Regions from separate parts of the Pseudomonas sp. SMN11 genome, predicted to be linked through region 1. Evidence: riboswitches for the same ligand, from Rfam matches in the RefSeq annotation. Region 1 holds a riboswitch; the other holds the start of a gene.
What was found. A riboswitch is a leader RNA that binds a small molecule or an ion and turns the genes downstream of it on or off. The one in region 1 is predicted to bind manganese.
Positions count from the first base shown of each region.

Region 2: another riboswitch for manganese. It lies ahead of mntP (manganese efflux pump MntP); the one in region 1 lies ahead of ACLEJU_RS22240 (TMEM165/GDT1 family protein).

Region 1 covers NZ_JBKGGW010000032.1:34,551-44,352, forward strand. Annotated here, with positions in the region: gene ACLEJU_RS22215 (DUF1329 domain-containing protein) at 1-139, opposite strand, end outside; gene ACLEJU_RS22220 (DUF1302 domain-containing protein) at 165-2,051, opposite strand; gene ACLEJU_RS22225 (fatty acid--CoA ligase) at 2,380-4,062, opposite strand; gene ACLEJU_RS22230 (2-hydroxyacid dehydrogenase) at 4,226-5,191, shown strand; gene ACLEJU_RS22235 (methyltransferase) at 5,256-6,254, shown strand; yybP-ykoY riboswitch at 6,294-6,483, shown strand; gene ACLEJU_RS22240 (TMEM165/GDT1 family protein) at 6,506-7,087, shown strand; gene ACLEJU_RS22245 (M48 family metallopeptidase) at 7,208-8,023, opposite strand; gene ACLEJU_RS22250 (SOS response-associated peptidase) at 8,103-8,723, opposite strand; gene ACLEJU_RS22255 (putative signal transducing protein) at 8,739-8,999, opposite strand; gene ACLEJU_RS22260 (CPXCG motif-containing cysteine-rich protein) at 8,999-9,181, opposite strand; gene ACLEJU_RS22265 (1-acyl-sn-glycerol-3-phosphate acyltransferase) at 9,305-9,802, shown strand, end outside.
Region 2 covers NZ_JBKGGW010000017.1:87,995-97,796, reverse strand. Annotated here, with positions in the region: gene ACLEJU_RS16130 (amino acid adenylation domain-containing protein) at 1-3,330, opposite strand, end outside; gene ACLEJU_RS16125 (helix-turn-helix transcriptional regulator) at 3,745-4,515, shown strand; gene ACLEJU_RS16120 (efflux transporter outer membrane subunit) at 4,534-5,943, shown strand; gene mntP (manganese efflux pump MntP) at 6,005-6,571, opposite strand; yybP-ykoY riboswitch at 6,579-6,752, opposite strand; gene ACLEJU_RS16110 (RHS repeat-associated core domain-containing protein) at 6,841-7,836, shown strand; gene ACLEJU_RS16105 (universal stress protein) at 7,983-8,873, shown strand; gene ACLEJU_RS16100 (TonB-dependent siderophore receptor) at 9,119-9,802, shown strand, end outside.

The DNA of each region.
Region 1 (9,802 bases):
CGGCCTTTTCTGCACCCATCGGGGTCAGGGTGCTGCCCAGTTTTGCCGCTTCATCGGCGGATACCGCAGCCATGACGCTGGTCGCCAGCAGGGACAGGCCCAGTACACCGGCTTGCAGCAGACTTCTGGTCTTGTTCATCTCGTGTCGTCCTGGATCAATGTTCTTAGAAGTTCACGCCGAAGCTGAGGGCGACGAAGTCGCGATCATCCACGGTGCTGTACTTGCCGTCGAAGAAGTTGGTGTACGACAGGCTGGCGGTATAGGTGTTCTGGTACTCGGCATCCAGGCCCAGGCTGACGGCCTTGCGCCCTTCCTCGAAGTTGCCGCCAGGGCCCGGCGAGTAACCGGAGACGTCATGCGACCAGGCCACGTTGGGCTTGAGGTTGACTCCGGCGAACACGTCGTTGTAGTCCCAGATGACCCGGGCGCGATAACCCCAGGAGGTGCTGGTGGTGTAGCCGTCGTTCTCGCACTTGCGGTTGAGGTTGGTGGTCGAGGCACCGGCACCGGCACCGGCGATGGTGCTGGCGTTGAGCGCCTGGCAGGTGTCGGCGCCGCCGGTTGCTGGCAGCGGGCCAGGGCCGAATACCGGGTCGCGACCGTAACGGGTATCGTGCGCGTTCTCCAGGCCACCCACATGGGTAACGCCGACTTCACCGACCACGGTCATGCGGCTGGCGCCCATCACCTGGTCGAAGAAGTGCGTCAGGGTGGTCTGGAACTGAGTGATTTCCTTGCGACGGTAGCCGTGCAGGTCTTGGCCCGGGGTGCCAGTGAGCAATGAGGCGTTGCTCAGCGCGCCACCGATCGGGCGGACACCGGCGAACAGGATATCGGTAGTGTTCAGCTGCACCGGCGCGTTCGGCCGGTAGCTGACCTCACCGCTCCAGGCGGTACCGGTAGGCAGCGTGGTGGAGAAGCTCAGGCCGTACAGGCGGATGTCTTCGGGGTACTCGACGAAGTACTTCGAATTACCCGCCACGATCAGCGGCGCCAGTGCGCGCAGTTGCGGTGGCAACTGGCTGAGGCCGGCGAATACCGACGGTGAGGCGCCAGTGGCGCTAAAGATCGGCGCACGGCTGTGGTAGTTCATGAAATAGGCGCCGAACTCGGTGTCGAGCGGTTCGAACATGTAGCGCATGGCCACACCGAACTGGCCGCTGTCACGGGCATCGCGGTCAGCACCACGCGCCACCATCACACCCTCTTCGTTGATGTTGACGCCGCGGGTGGCGAGAAATTGCTGTGCTGCTGCCGGCACCGTGCGGCTGCTGTTGAGCACGCGCAGATTGTCGGTACAGCCGTCGGCGATGATATCGGGCTGGGAGAAGAAGGTGCCGCAGTTGTCGACGACGGTCTGGTCCCACTCAAGCTGGTAGAAGGCTTCGGCCGACAGGTTGTCGGTCAGGCTCTGCGAGATGTAGAACATGTTGACCGGGATCAGGCCTTCCTTGATCTCGGCACCCGGGCGGCGGAACGCGGCCACATCGATCGGGTTGATCGAGTTGATGCCGCCGCCGATGAAGGTGCTTTCACCCCAGCTCACCACCTGCTTGCCGAAGCGTACCGAACCCGGCTGATCGCCGATCGAGTAGTTGTGGTAGACGAAGGCATCGAGCAGCTCCGCGCCCGACGACTTGGCACCCTCCTTGCGGCCCGAGTCACTGATGTCCTTGAACGGACGGCTTTCGTCCTTCAGCTCGAAGTCGTACCAGTACTTGCCACGTACGAACACACCGGTGTCGCCGTATTTGAGTTCAAGGTCATGGATACCTTTGAAGATCTTCGAGAAGGTTTCGCCCTTCTTGAAGTTCAGGTGGCCGTCGTCAGAGGTCTGCGACAGGCCCTTGCCGCCGTTGTTGACCCCGATCAGATTCTTGTTGGGATTGGCAGTGGACCAGCTGGCCCCGACGGAGAGCGACGAGTCGAACTGGCCTTCGATTTCACCAATGTTGAAACTGACAGCGAAAGCAGGACTTGCGAGCGTGGAAGCAAGGCTGACGGCCAAGGGCAGCTTGGCCCGGCGCCAGAACGGGTTTGCAGATTTCATCGACGCTACTCCATGTACTTTATTGTTATGGCAGTGAGTCCTTTCAGAAACGGCCCGAGCGACCGGTGTGCAGGTTTGCCCTGCAGCGGCACGTCTTGCGCGTACCGCTCTCCCCATTCCTGAAGATCCCCTGGCCCCGACTATAGCCAGCAGGCTCAGGTGCTTGATCCCTCTAAAGTGTGATTTGCGCACCGTCTGCCAAATCGCCCCGGTGTTTCCCGGGTAGCGCATCGGCCGTGCTCAAGCATGGCCGATTTTTCTCGTTTGGCAAGGCCACAAGCTGTCTAGCATGCGGGTCGCAAACCGTCGCATGCGACCCGCAACGGGCTTACAAGGTAGACAGGAAGGCGCTGTTACTGGCCTGCCACTGGACAATGTCCTGGCGGATACGCTTCTTGTCGATCTTGCCGACACTGGTCTTGGGAATTTCAGTAACAACGGCGATCTGGCTTGGAATGGCCCATTTGTTGATGTGCCCTTCCTCGACAAAAGGCTTGAGATGCTCCTTGAGCGCCTTGGCATCGATCGACTTGTCATCACGCACCACCAGCAAGGCGAACGGACGCTCGCCCCATTGCGGGTCGGCCACCCCGACCACCGCCACTTCGCGCACGGCCGGATGACGGCTGATCAGGTCCTCGAGGTCGAGCGAGGAGATCCACTCGCCGCCGGTCTTGATCACGTCCTTGATGCGGTCGCGGATATCGATGTAACCCATGCCGTCGAGGGTGGCGACGTCACCAGTGTGCAGCCAGCCGCCGTGCCACAGTTCCTCGCTCTTTTCCGGCTCCTTGAAGTAACCCATGGTCAGCCACGGCGCACGCAGCACCAGTTCGCCCTGGGTCTCGCCATCGGCCGGGAGGAAGTTGCCCTCGCCATCGATGATCGCCGCCTCCACCAACGGCACCGGCACGCCGGCCTTGATGCGGTAGGTAACGCGCTCATCCTCGCTGCCGGCCTGCAGCTCGTCATTCAGGTGCGCGGCAGAAATCAGCGGGCAGGTTTCGGACATGCCGTAGGCGGCGGTCAGCTGGATGCCACGGGCCAACGCGGCCTTGTACAGCGAGCTGTTCAAGGCGCTGCCGCCGATGATGATCTTCCAGCCGCCGAAGTCCTGGCCCTGGGCATTCGGACAGTTGAGCAGCATCTGCAGGATGGTCGGTACACAGTGCGAGAAGGTGACCTTCTCTTCGCGCCACAGCTTGACCAGCATGTCCGGCTCGTAGCGGCCCGGGTAGACCTGCTTCATGCCAAGCATGGTGGCCGCGTAGGGGATGCCCCAGGCATGCACGTGGAACATCGGCGTGATGGGCATGTACACGTCGTTGCTGCCAAGCAGGCGCACGCTGTCGATGCTACCGGTCACCGCGGCTTCGGCCAGGGTATGCAGCACCAGTTGGCGGTGGGTGAAGTAGACGCCCTTGGGATTGCCCGTGGTACCGGTGGTGTAGAAGGTGGTAGCCACCGAGTTCTCGTCGAAATCCGGGAAGTCGTAGCGCGGGCTGGCGGCCGCGAGCAGTTGCTCGTATTCGCCGACCAGGTTCGGCAGGTCGGCGGTCTTGTCCGGGCCATCGGTGATCAGCAGGGTCTTGTTGACGGTGGTCAGTTGCCCGGCGATGGCCTGGTAGAGGCCGACGAAATCGCTGTTGACCAGTACGAAACGGTCTTCGGCGTGATTCATGGTGTAGAGGATCTGCTCGGGCGACAGGCGCACGTTGATGGTGTGCACCACCGCGCCGATCATCGGGATGGCGAACATGCATTCCAGGTAACGGTGGCTGTCCCAGTCCATTACCGCCACGGTGTCACCGGCCTTGACCCCGGCTTCGGTCAGCACGTTGGCGAGGCGGGCGATACGCTCGTTGAGCTGTGGATAAGTCAGGCGCAGCTGATCGCGATAGACGATCTCGCGGGTCTTTTCGTAGCGGCTGCCGGACATCAGCAGGCGCTTGATCAACAGAGGGAAGTTATAGGCGCCCTCGGCGGGCTTGATGATGCGGGTCTGCAACATGGTGATCCCTTTTCTGAAAAGCATGCCGAACAAGTCTGGATCTACTGTAGTAGCTCAATGTGACGGTCAAATCAGCCGAAGGAATGATTTGGCGGCACAAGGTATGAGTGGCATTGTGCGGGGAGATGGATCAACCCCTGCCCTGCCTCCGGAGCTTCCCGTGATGCCCAGCTTGCGCCGTGCCGTGTTTCTCGACCACCAATCCCTGGACCTTGGCGACCTCGACCTGTCGCCGTTGCAGGAGCAGTTCGACGAATTCGAGCTGTTTGCCGCCACCCGCCCGGAGCAGGTCGCCGAACGCCTGCAGGGCGCTGTCGCGGTGGTCAGCAACAAGGTCATGCTCGATGCCGCCGCACTGGCCGCCAACCCGCAGCTGAAGCTGATCCTGGTGGCCGCCACCGGCACCAACAATGTCGACCTGGCCGCAGCCCGCGCCCAGGGCATCACCGTCTGCAACTGCCAGGGCTATGGCACGCCGTCGGTGGCCCAGCACACCCTCGCCCTGCTGCTGGCCCTGGCCACGCGCCTGTGCGACTACAACCAGGCGGTGGCCGACGGCCAGTGGGCCAAGGCCAGCCAGTTCTGCCTGCTGGACTTCCCGATCGTCGAACTGGAAGGCAAGACCCTCGGTCTGCTCGGCCATGGCGAACTGGGTGGTGCTGTGGCACGGCTGGCCGAAGCCTTCGGCATGCGCGTGCTGAGCGGGCAGATCCCTGGCCGCCCGGCCCGTGACGATCGCCTGGCGCTGGACGAACTGCTGCCGCAGGTCGACGCGCTGACCCTCCACTGCCCGCTCAACGAACATACCCGGCACATGATCGGTGCCCACGAACTAGCGCTGCTGAAAAAAGGCGCGCTGGTGGTCAACACCGCCCGTGGCGGACTGATCGATGAACAGGCCCTGGCCGATGCCTTGCGCAACGGCCACCTGGGCGGCGCGGCCACCGATGTGCTGAGCGTCGAGCCACCGGTCAACGGCAACCCGCTGCTGGAAAAGGGTATCCCGCGGCTGCTGATTACCCCACATAGCGCCTGGGGTGCGGTCGAATCGCGCCAGCGCATCGTCGGTCAGCTCAGCGAAAACACCAAGGCCTTCTTCGAAGGCCAGCCACGCCGCGTGGTCAGCTGAGCGCCAGCTCAGTCCCACGCCCGGCTCTGCTACACTGCGCCACTTTTTTCAGGAGGCGTCGTCCATGGACCCGCGCAGTGAAGTGTTGCTCCGCCAGGCAGAGCTGTTCCAGGGCCCGTTGCTGCTCGCCGGCGCCCCCGCCGACGGCCTGCTCGGGCAACTGCCCCAGGCCCATGGCTGGACCTGGCATGCCGGTGACCAGGCCATGCTCGACAGCCGCTTCAGCGGGCGCAGCCACTACGGCGTCGATGTGCCGCCGGTCGATTTCGAGACGGCCGTGGTGTTCCTGCCGAAGTCCCGCGAGCTGGCGGCCTACCTGCTCAATGCCCTGGCGTCCGGCCTGGCGGGCCGCGAGCTGTATCTGGTGGGTGAAAAGCGTGGCGGCATCGAAGGCGCGGCCAAACAGCTGCAAGCTTTCGGCAAGCCGCGCAAACTGGACAGCGCGCGGCATTGCCAGCTGTGGCAGGTGACCGTGGACAACGCCCCTCAAGCCAGACCGCTGGAGAGCCTGGCCGAGCGCTTCACCCTCGAACTTGAAGATGGCCCACTGCAGGTGGTGAGCCTGCCGGGGGTATTCAGCCATGGCCGCCTCGACCGCGGCACTGCCCTGTTGCTCAAGCACCTGGACAACCTGCCGGTCGGCCAAGTGCTCGACTTCGGCTGCGGTGCTGGCGTGCTCGGTGCCACGGTCAAGCGTCGTTATCCACAGAGCCGGGTCACTCTGCTGGATGTCGACGCCTTCGCCGTGGCAGCCAGCCGCCTGACCCTTGCAGCCAACAGTCTGGAAGGCGAAGTCATCAGCGGCGATGGCATCGATGCTGCGCCCGCCGACCTGAGCCTGATCCTGAGCAACCCACCGTTCCACACCGGGGTGCACACCAATTACCAGGCATCGGAAAACCTGCTGAAAAAATCCGGCCAACATCTGCGAAAAGGCGGGGAAATGCGCCTTGTTGCCAATAGCTTTCTGCGCTACCAGCCACTGATCGAAGGTGCCTTGGGCAATTGCCAGACTTGCGCCGAGGCCGATGGCTTCCGCATCTATCGCGCCACACGCGGATAAAAACAGGGCTTGCCGAAACGGTTTCGGCTAGGCAGAATCCGCACCGTCCTAGGGGAGTAGTCTCCCGCGAGCACCCTGCTCGCCCGGTACGCGTCAACATACTTGGCCCACAGGCCATGGCGCGTGCGACCCAGCGACCTGCACAGACAGGTCCTCGGTTTGACAAGACCTATGACACGCACACCTTACCCGGGGCGGGAAGGTTGTACGTGTCATAGCCGTGTCGACCCGCCCCCGTAGGAATCCTGATGCTGGAATCTCTGTTGGTCCCCACCGCAATCGTTGCCTTGGCCGAAATCGGCGACAAGACGCAATTGCTCGCGCTCATCCTCGCCGCACGCTTCCGCAAGCCTTGGCCAATCATCGCCGGCATCATTGCCGCCACCTTGGCCAACCATGCCGCGGCCGGTGCCGTGGGTGCCTGGGTCGGCAGTTTCTTCACCGAGTCGGTGTTGCACTGGATTCTTGCCGCCAGCTTCACCGCTACTGCGCTGTGGACATTGGTACCGGACAAGATGGACGATGACGAGAACCCCGCCCGCCGCTTCGGCCCGTTCCTGACCACGCTGATCGCCTTCTTCCTGGCTGAAATCGGTGACAAGACCCAGGTTGCCACGGTGATGCTGGCTGCCCAGTATCCACACCTGATCCTGGTCATCGTCGGGACGACCCTAGGCATGCTGATTGCCAACGTGCCGGTGGTACTGGCAGGTAACTTCGCTGCGGAGAAACTGCCACTGACGCTGATTCGTCGCCTGGCAGCGACCGCGTTCTTCGTGCTGGCAATCGTGGCCGTGTACTCAGCGATGAAGACCAGTGGCTGGGTGGGCTGATCTGAAAAAGCTGGGGCCGCTTTGCGCGCCCATCGCCGGCAAGCGCGGCTCCCACAGGAACGCGATACCTGTGGGAGCCGCGCTTGCCGGCGATGGGCTGCAAAGCAGCCCCTATCGGCTTTACTGCTTCGCAGCTTCGTACAGCGGCATCACCTTCGGAATCGCCGCCTGCAACGAGGCGATCCGGCTGCTGGACGCCGGGTGAGTGCTCATGAACTCGGGCGGCGCACCTTCCGAAGCCTTGCTCATCTTGTTCCACAAGGTGATCGCGGCGTTCGGGTCATAACCGGCACGCGCCGACAGCTCCAGGCCAATCAGGTCGGCTTCGTTCTCGTTGGCGCGGCTGTTGGGCAGGGTCATGGAATAGTTCACCACCGCGTCGGCCAGCGCCATGCTGTCCTGGCCAAGGCCAAGCAATGCACCTGCGCCCTGGCGCGCCATCTGCACGCCGTAGGCCTTGGACATCGCTTCACGGCTGTGCTCACGCAAGGCGTGGGCGATTTCGTGGCCAACCACTGCGGCGATTTCCGCATCGGTGAGCTTGAGCTGGTCGATCAGCCCGGTGTACACGATGATCTTGCCACCCGGCCCGCAGTTGGCATTGAGCTCGTCGCTCTTGATGACGTTGACTTCCCAGTTCCATTGCGCCGCATCGGGGCGGAACTTGGGCGCCTGGGCGATCAGCCGGCTGGCGATGGCCTGCACGCGCTTGGCATCGGCACTGGACTTGTCCAGCACGCCCTTGCTCGACGCCTCGCCGAGGGTCTGCTGGTACGACTGGGCGTACATCTGGTTGACCTCGTCGGTCGAGAGCATGCTGAACATGTACTGCTGGCGCTCGACGCCGACAGCACCGCCACTGGTGGTATTCACCGCCTGGCAGCCGGCTAGCAGGATGCCAGCACTCAACAGACTGACGACAAAAGACTTACGCATCAAAACACTCCCTTTTTACATGCGCCGTATCCTAGGCTGAGTCGCCTGTAACCCGCCATAGCCGCAGGGAAGATTTTATCTAGGCGGGGGTCAGGCACTCTGGCGCGTCCAGTTTCGGGTCATTGACGAAGTTCGCCAGGGCCCGCTCGCGCAGCGTCGCCGGCGGGCTGGCGAGCAACTCGTGCAAGCGCGGCAAGGGTGTGTCCGGGTCCAGCCAGGCGGCCTGGCCGGCTTCGTCGAGAATCAGCGGCCGGCGCTGGTTCATCGCGGCCTGGGTCACCACTGCACAGCTCAACCACACCTGGTCCTGCACTGGGTAGGCCTCCCATATGGCGGCAAAATACAGCGAGGCGCCCTCCCCTGGTGTCAGCCAGTAAGGCCGTTTGCGCACCGTGCCGCGCCACTCATAGAAACCGTTGGCCGGCATCAGGCAACGGCGCAGGCGAAACGCTTCGCGGAACATCGGCTGCTCGGCCAAGGTCTCGGCCCGGGCATGGGCGGGGGTACGCGAAAGGTCGGTGAGCCAGGCGGGGGTCAACCCCCAGCGCGCCTTGGCCAGCTGCTGCTGGCCGTCGAGCTGGCGCCGGATCAGCACCGAAGCACCGGGCGAGATATTCCATTGGGCCGGCTGGCCGGCAGGGAAGCCCGGCAGACTGGCCAGCGCCTGGGGCCAGCGAAAGAGGGCGTAACGTCCACACATGGGCGATTTCAGAACCTAGCAGATCAAGGTACCGGGATGACTCTCCGGCTCGTCGCCGGCAAGCGGCTCGGCACCATTGTACGCATCGATCAGTTGCCGTGCGTATTCGGCCTGTTGGTCGGGCACCGCGAGCCCGAGTAGCCCCTGCAACGGCAACTCACCGGCAGCGCCGATCAGGTCGCGGCCGACCAAGTGCACTTCGATACCCTCGCTGACGAGCATGCCCAGCAGCATTTCGGCCTCCAGCAGGTTTTCCGGTTCGTAGATCCGCCGCATCAGTCGTTCTCACCGTAGACATCCAGCATCCATTCGTCGCCATGAACCTGCAGCACAAAGCGGATAGGCTTGCAGCACACCTGGCAGTCCTCGATGTACTCCTGATCGCCGCCGGACAGGTCCACTGTCGTTTCAACTTCTTCACCACAATAAGGGCAATCGTAGAACGCTTGTTCGAGCATCGCGGCCTCCGGGGTGACTTGTGCGTATAATTGCCGGTCTGTTTACAGGGCTTGCGTGTGCACGAGCCGTTTTTCGGGCCCCACCCCTTACCTTATTACCCTAGCCGTTTCCAACAAGAGAGCATGATGGGCGAATTCGATGCCATCCGACCGTACGACGATGCTGAGGTCCCTGCCGTTCTGGCACGCCTGCTCAGCGACCCGGCATTCCTCGATATCCTCACCCACTTCAAGTTCCCGCGCGCGGCCGGCGCCTTCGGCTGGCTGCTCAAGCCGCTGATCGCCCGGCGCCTGCGCAAGGAATTTGCCGGTGTCACCTGTGTGTCGACCCTGCAGGACAAAGTCGAGTACTACGTCGACCAGACCATCGAGCGCGCCACCGACGGCGTCACCTATTCCGGCGTCGAACAGCTCAAGTCGGGCACGGCCTATCTGTTCCTGGCCAACCACCGCGACATCGTCATGGACCCGGCCTTCGTCAACTACGCGGTGTACCACGCCGGCCTGCCGACTCCGCGCATCGCCATCGGCGACAATCTGCTGCAGAAGCCGTTCGTCAGCGACATGATGCGCCTGAACAAGAGCTTCATCGTGCACCGCTCGATCAGCGGCCGCCGCGAA
Region 2 (9,802 bases), on a different contig from region 1:
GTGACTGTTGAAGGCAAACAGAACCTGCTGCTGGTAAGGGTCCCGGGCTTCGCTGACATGGTGGTACAGCAGCCCCTGCTGCAGCGGCGCGAGCGGGTAGATTTCCTGCACATTGGCGGCGCCACCCGGCACAGTCGCGACGATCTGCTCGATGGTTGCCTGGTCGAGCGTGGTCAGCCGCAGCATCTCGGGGGTGATGTGCTGGCATCCCGGTTGCACACCATTGGCGGGCACCGTTGCAATCTCGCCGACCACCACGGCGGCCGCCAGGCTGGCCAAGGTCGACTGGCCGAACAGCACCTGCACGTCAGCCTGCAGGCCTTGCTGGCGCATGCGCTCGATCAGTTGTACCGCCAGCAACGAATGGCCACCCAGTTCAAAGAAGTGGTCCTGGCGCCCTACCCGCTCGACCTGCAGCAGTTCGGCCCAGAGCAGGGCCAGCCGCGCTTCGATGTCGCCTTGGGGGGCCTCATGCTCGCGGCGTACCTTCGCGGTTTCGTCCGCCGCCGGCAAGGCGCGACGGTCGAGTTTGCCGTTGGCTGTCAGCGGCCAGCCAGCCAGGCTGACGTAGGCCACAGGCAGCAAGGTGGCTGGCAAGCGCTCGCGCAAGTGCTCGTGCAACGCACGTGGCGCTACCGCGCAGGCACCGATGTACCAGGCCTGCAACTGCCCCTCGCGCAGCAGCACCACGCTTTCGCGCACGGCCGCATGAGTGTTCAGCGCGGCTTCAATTTCGGCCAGCTCGACCCGCACGCCACGGATCTTCACCTGGTCGTCGTTGCGCCCGAGGTATTCCAGGGTGCCGTCGGCCCGCCAGCGCACCAGGTCGCCGCTACGGTACATGCGCGCCCCCGGGTGCGCACTGAACGGGTCGTCGAGGAAGCGCTCGGCGGTCAGCTCGGGGCGGTTCAGGTAACCGCGCGCCACACCATGGCCGGCAATGTACAACTCACCGACGGCGCCAGGTGGCAGCAACTGCTGCTGCTCGTCCAGCACGTACAGCCGGGTGTTGGCGACCGGCCCGCCGATGTGCAGCGGCTGCCCCGCCCACACTTCGCCCGACGTGGCCACCACGGTGGCTTCGGTGGGGCCGTAGTTGTTGATCACCCGGTAGCGGCGCTCGCGGGCCAGGCGGCGCAGGCGGTCACCGCCGACCAGCAGGGTCTGCAGGGTCGGGTGCAGTTCGCCCTGGGCGAAGGCATGTTCGGCCACCGGGGTCGGCAGAAAGCTCACGTCCAGCGGCTGGGCGCGCCACCAGTGCAGCAAGGCGTCGATATCTTCGCCGCCCTCGCGTACCGGCGCCAGGTGCAGGGTCGCGCCGCTGCACAAGGCTGGCCAGATTTCCCAGGCCATGGCATCGAAGCCGAAACCGGCCAGGCTCGACTGATGACGGCCCGGGCCCGGGTGGAAGGCGTTGCAGTGCCAGTCGACCAGGTTGGCCAACATACGGTGCTCGACCATCACGCCCTTGGGCAGGCCCGTGGAGCCGGAGGTATAGATGACATACACCAGATTGCCCGCTGCCAGCTGTGCGACGGCGGGCGCCTCTGCACTCGGCGCTTGCCAGCTGCAGCGGTCCAGTTCGATCTGCGGCAGGCCGTGGGCTGGCAGGCGTGCACTGAACCGGGAATGGGTCAGCACCACGCACGGCGCGCTGTCTTCAAGCAGGTAGGCCAGGCGCTCCTGCGGGTGCGCCGGGTCGATTGGCACGTAGGCGGCGCCAGCTTTAAGCACCGCCAGCAGGCCGACCAGGGTATCTAGCCCGCGCTGGGCCACGACTGCGATGCGCTGGTCCGGGCCTGCACCCAGGCCGATCAGCCGCCGTGCCAGCTGATTGGCGAGGCCGTTCAGCTCGCCGTAGCTCAGCCGCTGGCCACCGTGCACGGCTGCCAGCGCCGCTGGCCGGCGCCTGGCCTGAGCTTCGATCCGTCGGTGGATCAACGGCTCTGGCTGCCCCTGGGCAACCGCTGCCTGGTGCCAATGCTGCAGTTGCCGCTGTTCTGCAGCCGTTATCAGGTCAAAATCGGCAACGCGCAGCGCCGGTTGCTCCAGCCCCTGCCGCAACACATGCAGAAGCCGCTCGGCCAAGGCCGCGACCTCTTCCTTGCTGAACCAGGCCAGGTTGTGCACCAGGTGCAGGTGGGCCTTGCCGCTGTGCGGGTTGCTGCGCAGGTGCAGGCTCAGGGGCGTCGGTTCGTGGCTGTTGCAGATCATCACCGTATGGCCGCAAGCACCGCCGAAGCGCAGCGCGTTGCCATCTTCTTCATAGGACACCATCAGTTCGAACAGCTGCGGCCGCTCTTCGCGCAGGGCGCCAAGCGTGCGGTTCAACTCGCTGAGGGCGAAGCGCTGGTGACGAAAGTCCTGCTTGAGTGCATCGCGAATGCTGTTCACCAGTTCGGCAAACGACTGGCTGCGGGCAAAATCCATGCGCAAGGCGCTGACCTGGGTGAACAGCCCGAGGGTCGACTTGAAGCGCGCGCTGGCACGGTTGCGCACCGGCACGCCGACCACCCACTGGTCGCGCTGCCAGGTGCGGGTGCAGCACACGTGCATCGCCGCCAGCAGCACGTGGAAGGCCGACGCCTGCAGTTCGCTGCCCAGTGCGTTCATGCAAGCCAGCAGCTGGCTGTCGAAGGGCAGCTCCAGGGCCGCGCTGGGTTCACCAGCCGTCAACCGCCCGCGCTCACGCGGCGCCAGCAAGGCATCGGGCAGCTGCTGGTACTTGCCCAGCCAGTAGTCACGGTCACGTGCATGGCGTGCCGACGCCTGGTATTGGTTGTCGTCTTCGACGAACTCACGGTAACCGGGCGCGCTGTCGGGCAAAGATGCGCCCTGGCCCAGCAGGCCATAGTAGTCGGCGATGCATTTGAACCACAGGTCCACACCCCAGCCGTCGAGGATCAGATGATGCGCCTGCAGTGCCAACAGGTAGCGCTGCTCGCCGAGCCTGATCAGCTGCGTGCCCCACAAGGCACCGGAGCCCGGCGCAAAAGGTTTTTGCATAAAGCTGTCGAGCAGCGCCCGGGCGGCGGTCATGGGGTCTGCGGCATCGCGCAGGTCATGTTCGGCCAACGCCACCGTCAGCGTTTCGGCAAAGCACTGCCGCGGTACGCCCCCTTGGCCCTCTGGCGCCAGCAGCACCGTGCGCAAGCCTTCGTGCAGTGCCACCAGGTGCGCCAGCGCCTGGCGCAGCCGCGCAACATCCAGCGCAGCGTCGAGCTCGACGTAGGCGCCGATGTTGTACAGCGGCGAATCGCCGTGGCCGATCTGGTCCAGCCAGATATCACGCTGGGCAACGGTCAGGGCAAAGGTTTCGGCGGCAGGCATGGGGGGGCAGGTCCTTCTTGGCTTGATCATCCGCGGATTCAAGCACCCCCTCCCCGCACTGTATGGCCCCTTAAACCCGGACAACCGGCGCGCGTATCAAGAGCGGCTGAAAAGCCTGTAGGAAATCAACTATAGCGTGCCGCCCTTGATCGCTTACGCCCACGCCGTTCAGCCGGAAACGGGCGTGCAACGTCAGGGTAATGACGCCAATCGACTGGCTGGCCAGGGCGTTTGCGTTATCGCGACCGTTTCATGCTCCACTCGCCGCGCCATCTTTGATGGCATTTTCTGTCCCGGTTTTCCATTACAGACGCAGCCCCCGCTGCGGGCTTGAATACCGTCACCCACCCACCACCCGGAGCACTTGACCGCGCGACCACCCGCCGTAACGCTTTGAATCAAGGAAGAAAGCACATGAAGCTGAGTGCCAGCCTCGCACACCGCCCCGACCCTCTGCTGTACCTGCAATTGGGCGAACTCATCGCCAGTACCGGCGCCGACGGTTTCGCCGCACAGATGTTACGCCTGGTCGATGCCCAGGTACCGGTCCACAGGCTCGAGCTGAGCGAATGGACCCTGGACCCGCGCCAGTCCCGTGTCAGCCACATCAGGCTGCTGGGCAGTGCCGGCCTGGAGCAGCAACGGCCGGGCAACGAGCCACTGCGCCACCCGCTGCTGCAGAGCATCATGCAGATGGATGACCCGCTGCTGATCGAGTTCAAGGCGCCGCTGGACGCCCAGCATCCCCACCAGTGCCACCTGGTGTCCTGCAGCGGTGACCGGCGCTGGGTCATCTGCTTCCATCGCCTGCCTGAGCAAAGGGCGTTTACCCTGGCTGAACTGTCACAGCTGAAGAGCCTTTCCGACACCTTGCTGCCCTTGGTCGAGCACCATGGCCAGCTGCTCGGCCAGGGCCTTGCGCGTCGCGTCGGCTCGCCCCTGGCCGACCTTGAAGCGGGCTCGTTGCGCCACTCCTTTGGCGAGCGCCTGATCCAGGAAGCCGTCAGGCTTTCCAGCCGTGAGGAGGAAGTGTGCCTCGGCCTGCTGACCGGCGGCACGGTGCCGGAACTGGCGCAGAAGCTGAATGTGAAGAACAGTTCGATCGAAACCTACCTCAAGCGCGCCACCGCCAAGCTGGGGGTCAGTGGCCGCCATGGGCTGGCGAAATGGATGGCCGGCGCCTGACCGTACGAGAGCCCCGTGATGCCCCGACATGCTCTTACCCTGTGCGCCGCACTGCTGTGCGGCTGCTCCCTGGTACCGGACTATCAGCGCCCCGCCGCCCCTGTGCCCGAGCAGTTCCCGCAAGGCCCGGCCTATCAGGGCGACGCGCTGGCGCGCCGGCACGCCGAGGACTGGCGCCAGGTGTTCCAGGACCCGGTTCTGCGCCAACTGATCGACAGTGCGCTGGCCAACAACCGCGACCTGCGCGAGGCTGCGCTGAACGTCGAAGCCTACCGCGCCCAGTACCGCATCCAGCGTGCCGACCTGCTGCCGAAGGTGTCGGCCGATGCTCAAGGTAAGCGCCAGTACCTGCCCCGGGGCATGACCGGTACTGACCAGGGCATGATTACCTCGACCTACGCGGCGAAGCTGGGCATCAGTGCCTACGAACTGGACCTGTTCGGTCGCGTGCGCAGCCTCAGCGACCAGGCGCTGCTGACGTACCTGGCCAGTGAAGAGGCACGGCGCAGCACACAGCTGAGCCTGGTGGCCAGTGTTGCCAGCGCCTACCTGACCTGGCGTGCCGATCAGGAGTTGCTGGTGCTATCGCAGGATACCTTGGCGGCCGACGAGCGCAGCCTGCGCCTGACCACCGCACAGCGACGCGCCGGCACGGTGTCGGCGCTGGATCAGATCCAGTCACGCACCAGCGTCGACAGCACCCGCGCCACGGTGGCGCGCTACAAACGCCAGGTGGCCCAGGATCTCAACCAGCTGACCTTGCTGGTGGGTACGCCGGTGGATGGCGACCTGGCCGCGCTGCCCCTGGCCGACGATCAGATCGCCGGGCTGCCAGCGGGCTTGCCTTCGGACCTGCTGCGCCGCCGCCCGGACATCGTCCAGGCGGAATATCAGCTGCGCGCGGCCAACGCCAACATCGGCGCGGCGCGGGCGGCGTTCTTTCCCAGCATCAGCCTCACCGCCAACGCCGGCAGCACCAGCCCGCAGCTGAGCGGCCTGTTCGACGGCGGCAGCGGCACCTGGCTGTTCCAGCCACAGATCAGCCTGCCGATCTTCACCGCTGGCAGCCTGCGCGCCAGCCTGGATTATGCAAGGTTGCAGAAGGACATCCAGGTGGCGCAGTACCAGAAGGCCATCCAGAGCGCGTTTCAGGAAGTGGCCGATGGCCTGGCGGCACGGGCGACCTATCAGCGCCAGCTACAGGCCCAGCGCGAGCTGGTGGCGTCGAACGAGCGTTACTACAACCTGGCCGAGCATCGTTACCGGATCGGCGTGGACAGCAGCCTGACCTTTCTCGATGCCCAGCGCTCGCTGTTCACGGCGCAGCAAGGGTTGATCAGTGACCGCCTGGCGCAGCTGGTGGCGGAAGTGAACCTGTATGCAGCGCTGGGTGGCGGGTGGCAGGCCGGGGACCCAGGCATTTACTAAAAGCCGGCGCGTACCCTGTGGGAGCCGGGCTTGCCGGCTCCCACAGGGATCGCGCCAGCTGTCAGGCGGCGCTCAGGTGCTCGTAGAGAATGGTCGTACCGACCAGCATCAGCACGATGCCACCCATGATCTCGGCGCGCTTGCCGACCACCGAACCCAGCGCACGCCCGAGCATGGTGCCGATCGTCACCATGGTCATGGTCGCCAGGCCGATCGCCGCGGCGGCCACCCAGATGTTCACGTCGACGAACGCCAGACCGATGCCCACTGCCAGGGCGTCGATGCTGGTGGCTAGAGCCGTGACCGCGAGGATCCAGAACGAATGCTGGCTCTGTTTCTCTTCTTCTTCGTCATCCGGCTTCAACCCGGCATGCACCATGTGCGCGCCGAGCAGCAGCAACAGGGTAAAGGCGATCCAGTGGTCCCACTGTTCGACATACTGGCTGGCCGCCTGGCCCAGCAACCAGCCGATGACCGGGGTGATGGCTTCGATGATGCCGAAGATCAGGCCGGTGCGCAGGGCCTCGGCCAAACGTGGCTTGTGCAGGCTCGAACCCTTGCCGATGGCGGCCGCGAAGGCATCCGTGGACATGGCGAAGGCGAGAAAGACGAGGGAAATGGGGTTCAACGATCGAGCTCCAGCCGGGCAACGAGTCAACGACAGACGACCTGCAGGCCCGGCTTGGCTGCAGGAAGGTCGTTGGTCTCGCCAATCCGCGTGGATGCGCTGGCCATGGCAGGTTGCCAAATATGTTGACCAGAGCGCCTTCGCAGTGCGTGAAGGCAGGCTACTCCCCAATGAGTGGCGCGATGATACCAGCGCAGCGTGAAAAAATCGTGAAAAAGCTTCCACTCCGTTGAGCAATGAATAGGCCAGTTCCCTGACGGCATTTGGAAATGCGCGCTCACCTACTATTTTTGCTAGTTGCCACAATGTCATTAAAAGAAAACTATCCGTACTATCTGAATGCCAGGCACCTGAAGATGAATAGCAAAATTTTTTACTTTTTCGCCGGCGCGCGTTTGAAGAGTGTCGTACAACACCAGCACTCCCGAACCGCTTTTCGGCACAATCAAATCACTCTTGCTGAATTACACAGTGACCTAATCACCCCCATCCTCTTTGCTATCGACTCTCACGGCTCTCCCCTCAGGGTTGGTATCCCACGCGAATCATTTGGCATTGCCTATACACCTTATGGCCTGAATACCCCCTTTCCAATCCCAATCCTGACTGGCTACAACGGTGAGCATCTTGGGCCGGTCGGTGGGCTGTACCTGCTCGGACAACGTCGCATCTACAACCCGGTTAGTATGAGATTTTACTCCCCGGATGAGTACTCACCCTTCTCAACCGACGCAGGGCCCAATTGCTACGCATATTGCGGAGCCGACCCAACAAACTATACAGACCCTTCAGGGCAGATGCGTCGATTTTTCATGCGCAACCATGATGTGATGTGGGGTAGTGGCACTAAAGTCCCATGGCGCTATACATCGGCGAGCTCTCCGTTGAAAAGACTAACCGGAAAGAGTTCGAGCAACAGTCTCGCCAAGAGATCGACTTCACCTGTACACATTTCGCCTTACTCCATGGGCACACGCCATTCAGTAGCAGAAGCTAATCTTTTCCAAAATATTGAGCTTTATGCACAGGCCAGAAAAATTCTGCCTCTAATTCCCCTGACCAAGCAGCAAAAAAAAATACCAGGGTTTCGGCATTATCAAATCGAGGTACTGGATCTGTCTTTCAGAGAAGAAGAATGGATGCATTCCTTTTTTAAGCGCCACCCAACACTTAAAGGCACAAATGAAGCCTTCGATATATTCGAAGGCACGGAAAACTTCCTGGGCAAACTCCATGATGCGATGAGACAAACTCGAACGAGGTGAAACCCGTCTCAGCTGCTCATCAGATTTCAGATCTGCCACTACGCAAAACCACTAGACTGATTGCGTGACTACCCCATGCTTTGAGCACGCAGGGAAAGTCGTAAGACTCTTTACAGCAGGGGGGCTGCCACACGTGGAGGTGTGCGATGAGCCAGTTCAAGCGTCTGTTCGTCATGCTCGGCCCGCAAATGCGCCATACCCCGGCGCTACAACGCGCGGCGGCGCTGGCCGAGTCCAGTGGTGCCCTGCTGGATATCAATGTGTTCGTCGACGATGTCGACACCTTTGGCCTGATGAGCGACGGCCGCGAGCGTGAGCGGCTACTTGGCGACAATCGCCAGTGGCTGGCCGACGAAGCCGAGCAACTGGGCAACGCCGGGCTCGATGTCTCCACCGAACTGCTGTTGACCCGCGACCCGCTGGGCAGCGTGCTTGAACGCATCGAACGGCTGGGTTGCGACCTGCTGATCAAGGACGTGCAGCACGAACCGGTACTCAAGCGCTTGCTGGTCACGCCGCTGGATTGGCAATTGCTCAAGGAAAGCCCGGTGGCCGTGCACCTGGTCAGCGACATCCGCCTGCCGCTGCCCCGGCAGATTGCGGCGGCGGTGGACCTCAACTGCCTGGGTGCCGGCGAGCACCTGGACGATCAGGTAATCCACAGCGCCCATGCCCTGGCCCTGCAATGCAACGCCGAACTGCACCTGCTGCATGTGTGCGATGCGGCCAAGACCCATATCGCCGACTTTGGTGCTGGCACAGTCACCATGCCCGGGTTCGATGGCAGTGTGCGCACGGCGCAGCGTGCGGCGTTCAACCGGCTGGGCGACCACCACCAGATTCCGTTGGAGCGACGGCACTTTGTCGAAGGTGCGGCGATCCGGGCGATTGCCCAGTTCGTCAGCCACAGTCGGGTCGATGTGATCGTGATGGGCAGCCATCGGCATGATGCGATGCAGACGTTCCTCGGCGGCACCACGGCGCATGTGCTGGAGCATCCGCTTTGCAACGTGCTGGCAATCAAGGGATCTGGCTGAGATCCGGGCTGGCTGAACTGGCCCCTTCGCGGGGCAAGCCCGCTCCTGCAGGTATACCACCAGCCTGAAGGGCTGCGCGGGCCTTGTGGGAGCGGGTTTACCCGCGAATAGGATGGTCCTGCCAAACTCATGGTATCTGGCACACCAGTTCTAATTAAAAATAATGCATTTGATAATGATTCGTAGTAGTTTCTCAGCGCTTCCCACACTCCCCCTCAGCGCCCTACTCCAGGATCGTACCGTCGATGCGTCGCACGTTCGTTTCGCTTTGTGTGCTTCAAGCTATCTCCCCGCTGGCCCTCGCCGAGCCCGAGCCGCTCAATGACCCGGCCCGGATCGAACTCCAGGCCCTGAACATCACCAGCAGCGCCGACAGCGAACGCGCCGATGGCCCGGTGGACGGCTACAAGGCCAACCGCTCGGCCACTGCCACGCGCACCGACACCGCCCTGCACGAAACCCCGCAATCGATCAGCGTGGTGCCCAAGGATGTGCTCGAAGACACCGGCGCCACCCGCCTGCAGGACGGCCTGGACTACGCCGGTGGCGTCGGCCGCGCCAACAACTTCGGCGGCCAGGGCCTGACCACCTTCACCGTGCGCGGCTTCACCACCGGCGAGTTCTACCGCAACGGTTTCCCGATCAACCGCGGCTACCCCAATGCCCCCGATGCCAACACCGTCGAGCGCCTGGAAGTGATCCGCGGCCCGGCCACCACCCTGTATGGCCGTGGCGACCCCGGTGGCACCTTCAACGTGGTCAGCAAGCAGCCGCTGGCCGAGCCCAAGGTGACCCTCGGTAGCCAGTTCGATGACCAGGGCATGCACCGGGCGACCCTGGATGCCACCGGGCCGCTGAACGCCGATGGCTCGCTGGCTTATCGCCTGAATGTGCTGGGCGAAGCTGGCGACAGCTTCCGCGACGATGTC